Chelativorans sp. AA-79: one gene and its partner. The main gene of each other region encodes a partner of the protein of the gene in region 2 in a complex. Links are inferred from orthologs where the notes say so. Each region holds a gene or a part of one and is shown on either strand. Other genes may lie near its edges. The genes, in order: trxA and trxB.

Evidence for each region.
Region 1: the proteins of trxB (region 2) and trxA are in contact, whole or in part, in a crystal structure (PDB 1F6M), measured with the Escherichia coli proteins. The link is inferred for Chelativorans sp. AA-79 from one-to-one orthologs.

Annotation. Positions count from the first base shown.
Region 1 is NZ_CP120361.1:47,929-51,064, forward strand. The notes cover bases 316-3,136. They hold trxA (thioredoxin), read left to right. Parts: upstream 316-1,474; coding sequence 1,475-1,798; downstream 1,799-3,136. Other genes in these bases: addA (double-strand break repair helicase AddA), read left to right, coding at 316-1,401; PVE73_RS00210 (isocitrate lyase/phosphoenolpyruvate mutase family protein), read right to left, coding at 1,858-2,661; dut (dUTP diphosphatase), read right to left, coding at 2,758-3,136. Also shown: more of addA, read left to right, coding at 1-315. UniProt on the Escherichia coli protein: Participates in various redox reactions through the reversible oxidation of its active center dithiol to a disulfide and catalyzes dithiol-disulfide exchange reactions.
Region 2 is NZ_CP120361.1:2,023,956-2,027,169, reverse strand. The notes cover bases 204-3,102. They hold trxB (thioredoxin-disulfide reductase), read right to left. Parts: upstream 2,191-3,102; coding sequence 1,216-2,190; downstream 204-1,215. Other genes in these bases: PVE73_RS09785 (glycosyltransferase family 25 protein), read right to left, coding at 2,962-3,102; PVE73_RS09790 (Lrp/AsnC family transcriptional regulator), read left to right, coding at 2,450-2,923; PVE73_RS09800 (LysR family transcriptional regulator), read right to left, coding at 284-1,174. In the rest of the region: more of PVE73_RS09785, read right to left, coding at 3,103-3,214.

The DNA of each region.
Region 1 (3,136 bases), 2.0 Mb from region 2 along the record:
TGGCAATCGGATGCCGCCTTCAAGCCCGCGTTCGAATTCTACGCCGGCGTACTCGCTGGTACGGCGGAACGAGAGGGCGCGCGCGGCCGTTTCGTCGCGCGATTGGGACACGAGGCGAACGATATCCTGGACGAGTTTCTCTCGTTCTGCCTGACAGCGGAGAAAACCGGCCTGATCGGGCTTGAGGCTCTGCTCGACACGCTTGAGGGCGCTGCGCCCGAGATCAAACGCGAAATGGACCAGTCGCGCGACGAGATCCGCATTATGACAGTTCATGCAGCCAAGGGCTTGGAAGCGCCTGTCGTGTTCCTGGTCGATCCCGGCAGCGCTCCGGTGAGCAACAGCCACTTGCCTTGCCTGATGCCGTTTTCGATGAAGGAGCTTCCCATCAAGGGGTTTGTCTGGCGGCAGGGGAAGGATCTCGCCAACGCCGTCGCACGCGGATTCGAAGCGGAAGTGCGCGAGAAGGCGGAGGAGGAATATCGCCGACTCCTCTATGTCGGCATGACGCGCGCAGAGGATCGGCTGATCGTCTGCGGTTATCACGGTGTGCGCGGGCCCGCGCCCTCCACCTGGCACAGCCTCGTGCGGCAAGCATTCCTCGGGGAGGCGGGGACCGAAGAGCTCGACGATCCGGAAATCTGCGCCCCCGCGCTGCGGTTCCGGGTGACGCCGCTTTCCGAGACGGCCATGATAGAAGCGGCTGACGAGGAGCCGGAAGCCTTCGCCCTGCCAACGGAGTTGAAAGAACCGCTGCCTCCATCGCCGGCCATGCCCCGCCCGCTCTCGCCTTCGAGAGCGGGCGTCTTCATCGAAGGCGGGTATGAGCCGGCTGCGCTCACGCATTCGCCGGTGCTGGAGGGCGCGGCGGGACCTGCATTCGCGTTGGAGCGGGGCAATGCCGTGCATCGGCTTCTTCAGGTGCTGCCGGAGCTTTCGCCGTGTGAACGCGAAGCGGCCGCGCGCCGGTATCTCGCGCGCGTCGGGGCGGCTTGGCCCGACGAGGAGGTGGAAAAGGCCTGCGGCTCCGTTCTCTCCGTCTTGTCCGACGAGCGCTTCGCCCCGATCTTTGCGCCGGGCTCCCGGGCCGAGGTCTCGGTGATGGGCGAGCTTCTCCTGGGCGGCACCCGCCGCGCCGTAAGCGGCAAGGTGGATCGGCTCGCGGTCGCGGACAGTGAAGTGCTTCTGGTCGATTACAAGACCAATCGGCCTGCGCCCGAGGTCTTGGCCGAAGTGCCGGACGCCTATGTTGCACAGCTGGCGCTCTACGCGGAGCTTTTGAAGCCGCTCTATCCCGGAAAGCGCTTTTCAGCAGCACTACTGTTCACGGAGGGGCCACGCCTCATCGCTCTCACTGACGAAGCGATGGCCGTCTCGCTTGCCCGACTCACGAGAGCATGACAAAAGATGTGCTTGAACTCATTTCCGCTGCACCCCACATCCGGGGCGATGCTTTCGAGACAAGGAGAGCCTGATGGCCACCGTGAAGGTCGATACCGGCAATTTTCAGTCCGACGTTCTGCAGGCGAGTGAGCCGGTCGTCGTTGATTTCTGGGCGGAGTGGTGCGGGCCCTGTAAGATGATCGCGCCGGCGCTTGAGGAGATTTCGGCCGAGATGGGCGGCAAAATCAAAGTCGCCAAGCTCAATATCGACGAGAACCCGGAACTAGCGGCCCGCTATGGAGTGCGCTCCATCCCCACGCTGATGCTGTTCAAGAACGGTGAAGTGGCGGATATGAAGGTGGGTGCGGCCCCCAAGACCGCCCTGTCGGCCTGGATCGGGGGCGCCGTCGCCTGACACGCATTCATTTCAGGAACAAAGGCCCGGCTTTGCCGGGCCTTTTTCTGTCCGCCGCCTCAACCGCCCTTGGAGAACATCTCCTGCAGCCGTGCGAACGGCATGACGTCGCGCGCGAAATTGAACGAGCCCCGGCCGAGCATCTCGTTCGCTGCACGCTCAACCGAGCCGAAGGCCAGGTTCGTCAGCTTGGAGCCGAGCGAAATGCGCTTGGCGCCTGCTTCCGCAACATCCCGGACGGTGAAGCTCGCCACCGCCAGCACGTTCACCGGCCTCGTCACGGCCTGGCAGATGACGCGCACCTGCTCGATATCGCTGAGGCCCGGCGCATAGAGCACGTCTGCGCCCGCTTTCTCGAAAGCTTGCAGGCGGGCGATGGTGTCGTCGAGATCGAGACGACCGTGGAGGAAGTTCTCTGCCCGGGCCGTGAAGACGAAATCGCGCTTGAGAGCGCGTGCTGCCTCCACCGCGGCGGTGACCCGCTCCACAGCTTGGGAGAAATCGTAGATGGGCTTGGCCGGATCGCCCGTGGAATCCTCGATCGAGCAGCCGGCGAGGCCAGCCGCCTCCGCGGCGAAGATCGTCTCCGCCGCACTATCGGGGCTGTGGCCCTTTCCGTGCTCCAGGTCCGCGGAGACGGGCAGCAGCGTGGCTGTCACGATTTCCCGACAGTGGTTCATCATCTCTTCGAAACCGACCCCGCCATCGGGCAGTCCGCGTGAGAAGGCGAAACCGGCGCTGGTGGTGGCGAGCGCCTTGAAGCCGAGCGAAGCGAGCAGCTTTGCGGTGCCGATGTCCCAAGGGTTGGGGATGATGAAGGTATCGTCGTGCAGGGTGCGAAAGGTGGAACCGATGTCAGCCATGGCCGTCCCTCTTGATAGTTTGAGAGGCGATGAGGGCGGCTTGCCCGGCTCAAGTCAAGGGCCAGGGCAGGGCATGCTGACAGGACAGGAGAATGCTCAGGCGGTGCCGGTGGAGCCGAAACCGCCCGCACCGCGCACGGTCTCGCCGGCGCGGTCACGCTCTTCGACGGTTACCCGGGTGACGGGAGCGATGATCAGTTGCGCGATGCGCATGCCGCGCGTGATCGCGAAATCGTCCTCGCCGAGATTGATGAGCAGCACCTGCACCTCGCCGCGATAGTCGCTGTCGATCGTGCCGGGCGTATTGAGACAGGTGATGCCATGGCGCAGCGCAAGCCCTGAGCGCGGCCGCACCTGACCCTCGAAACCCGCCGGGATTTCAAGGACGAAGCCAGTCGGCACGAGCACCCGTTTGCCCGGCAGAAGAATGATCTGCCGATCCTCCGCCACCGCCGCGCGCAAATCCAGACCTGCG
Region 2 (3,214 bases):
TCCGCGTGATTCCCGGCTCCGCCAGCAGATGCGTTCGGAAAGACGCGCTGCGGAACTCCTGAACTGCAGGCAAAAAAAAGAGCCGGATCAAGGAGATCCGGCCCAGTTGTTGGAAGTGCCATTTAAGGCGAAACCTCCAGAGGGGAACACTCGCCGGGGGCTAATGGGAGGAGAACGCACCCCAGCGAGTGATCAAGATATGAGCAATGGTTGCTCAAATAACAACCGCGGGATTTTGCATCCCAGCCATGCATTTTTGCAACCCTCGAAAAACTGCCCCTCTTCAGTAGCTCCAGCTGCGTGACTTGGAGATCAGGAAGTCACGAAAAACCTGCAGCTTGGCCTGGTTCTTCATGGTGTCGGGATAGCAGAAATAGGTATCGAAGGACGGCACATCGGTTTCCGGTAGAAGCTGCACCAGACCGCTTTCGCTGCCCACCACATAGTCGGGAAGGATGGCAATCCCGGCGCCGCGCTGGACGGCCAGTTTGATCGACAGGATATTGTTGATCTGCAGTGCCGCGGCGCGTTTCGAATTGTCGAGTCGCCCTGCCGTTTCCAGCCAGTTCATATCGCTGAGATGCGGCGGCACCGTTTCGCCGAAGATGACGATTCGATGCCGGTCGAGGTCGTCGATCGAGTTCGGCTTGCCATGGCGGTTTATATAGGCCGGCGAAGCATAGAGATGGAAATGCACCGTGAAGAGCTTGCGCTGGATGAGGTCGGGCTGCTGCGGCTGACGCATCCGCAACGCGCAGTCCGCCTGTCGCATTGTGAGGTCCAGTTCCTCGTTGTCGAGGATGAGCTGGAGCTGGATATCCGGATAGAGCTCGCCGAACTCCGGCAGCCGCTCCGTCAGCCAGCCATTGCCCAGGCCGACCGTGGTGGAGACCCGCAGCACGCCTGAAGGCCTGTCCTTGACCTCCGAAAGGCGGACCTTCACCGTCTCGAGCTTCATCAGCACCTCATGCGCGGTGCGATAGAGCATCTCGCCCTGCTCGGTCAGCACCAGGCCGCGCGCATGGCGATGAAAGAGGCTGACGCCGAGTTCCTGCTCGAGCGCGCTCACCTGTCTCGAAATGGCCGATTGCGACAGATGCAGCGTCTCCGCCGCATGCGTGAAAGATCCCGCCGCCGCAGCGGCATGGAAAACACGTAGCTTGTCCCAGTCCAACGCCGAGTTCCCCTCGTTTTAAGGCGTCAACCGAAGAGGCTCTATTCCGCGGCTTCGCGGTGCATCTCCAGTTCCGCCAGATATTTCTCGGCTTCGAGCGCCGCCATGCAGCCGAGACCCGCCGCGGTCACCGCCTGCCGATAGACATCGTCCGCCACGTCGCCGGCGGCGAAGACGCCCGGCACATCCGTGCATGTGGAGTTCGGCTCGGTCCACAGATAGCCGTTCGGCTTCTGCTTGAGCTTGCCCTCGAAGAGTTCGACCGCCGGCGCATGGCCGATTGCCACGAACACGCCGTCGATCGGAAGCTCGCGTACCTCGCCCGTCTTCACGTCCTGCACGCGGATGCCGGTGACGGAGGGTGGCAGCGGCGGCTTCGGCGTCTCGCCGACGATCTCATCCACCACCGTATCCCACATGACTTCGATATTCTCCTTCTGCAGGAGCCGCTCCTGCAGGATGCGCTCGGCGCGGAACTCGCCACGGCGGTGGATGACGGTCACGCGCTTCGCCAGATTGGCAAGGTAAAGCGCCTCTTCGACGGCGGTGTTGCCGCCGCCGATCACCACCACGTCCTTTCCGCGGTAGAAGAAGCCGTCGCACGTGGCGCAGGCGGAAACGCCGAAGCCCATGAATGTCTTCTCCGAAGGCAGGCCGAGCCACTTCGCCTTGGCGCCGGTGGCGATGATCAGGGCGTCGCAGGTGTATACCGTGCCGGAATCGCCCTTGAGCCGGAACGGCCTCGCCTTGATATCGGCTTCGACGATGAGATCGTTCACAATCTCAGTGCCCACATGCTCCGCTTGCAGGCGCATCTGCTCCATCAGCCACGGCCCCTGGATGGGTTCGGCAAAGCCGGGATAATTCTCCACCTCGGTGGTGATCGTGAGCTGCCCGCCCTGCTCCAGGCCGGCCACGAGCAGCGGCTTCAGCATGGCGCGTGCAGCGTAGATGGCGGCCGTATAGCCGGCCGGCCCCGATCCGATGATCAGAACAGGTGCGTGGCGGGTGGTCATGGCATCGCGTCCTTTCATGCGTTCGGGGCCGTATGCGGGACACACAGCCAGGTTGATCTAAGTATTCCACACGCCTTTGCGCAAGGCGAAGAAAGGTTTTCCAACAGGTTGCGGGCGAACGGAGGCGCTTTCCGGAACAGGTTGGCTGCGCGAAATCCTCTCTCCCGCGCATCTTCCCTTGGCGGCGGCCGCAGCTTGACGTAAATTTGTTGCGCAATTGCGACAGATTCGTGCGCGAACGGCGCAAAGGGGCTCCCGCATGCCATTGAAGGCCGACCTTGACGCCATCGACTGGAAAATTCTTCGCGAGTTGCAGAAGGACGGCCGCATCACCAATGTGGAGCTCTCGAGCCGGGTGGGCATTTCTGCGCCTCCCTGTCTGCGCCGGGTCCGCAAGCTGGAAGAGAGCGGTGTCATCAAGGGGTATCGCGCCCTCCTCAACAGTCCGGCTCTCGGCTTCGACGTGGTCGCCTTCTGCCTTGTCGGGCTGCAGCATCAGTCGGAGGCGGAGCTGAGGACCTTCGCCGAGCGGGCGCGCAACTGGCCCATCGTGCGCCGCGCCTGGATGGTCTCCGGCGATTCGGACTTCATGCTGCATTGCGTCGCGACGGACCTCGGCACCTTCCAGACCTTCGTGATCGAGGAGCTGACCTCCGCGCCCAATGTCGATACGGTCCGCACCGCACTGACGATCCGTCAGGTGAAGGACGAGGGACTGGTGGCGATCGGGTAAGCCGACATGGCACGTTCCAGCATCAGGAATGCGGCGGCTCAGGCAAACTTCACGAACACCCACTTCTTGTCCGTCAAAAGGACCGATGCTCCTCTTTGGACAAACCCTGAAAACTGCAAAAACGGCCTCTTTAGCTCCCGCCAGAATTTGCGGATCCCCCGCGGTTTGACAGGCGGCCTTTCGTCAAGCAGGTCGCTTTCGATGCCGAGGACCATGGACGGCCGCCCTATATAGGAATCCTGAACACAAACAGCCGGGACCAGTTGGAACGTCGTCAGAGACGTTGCCGAG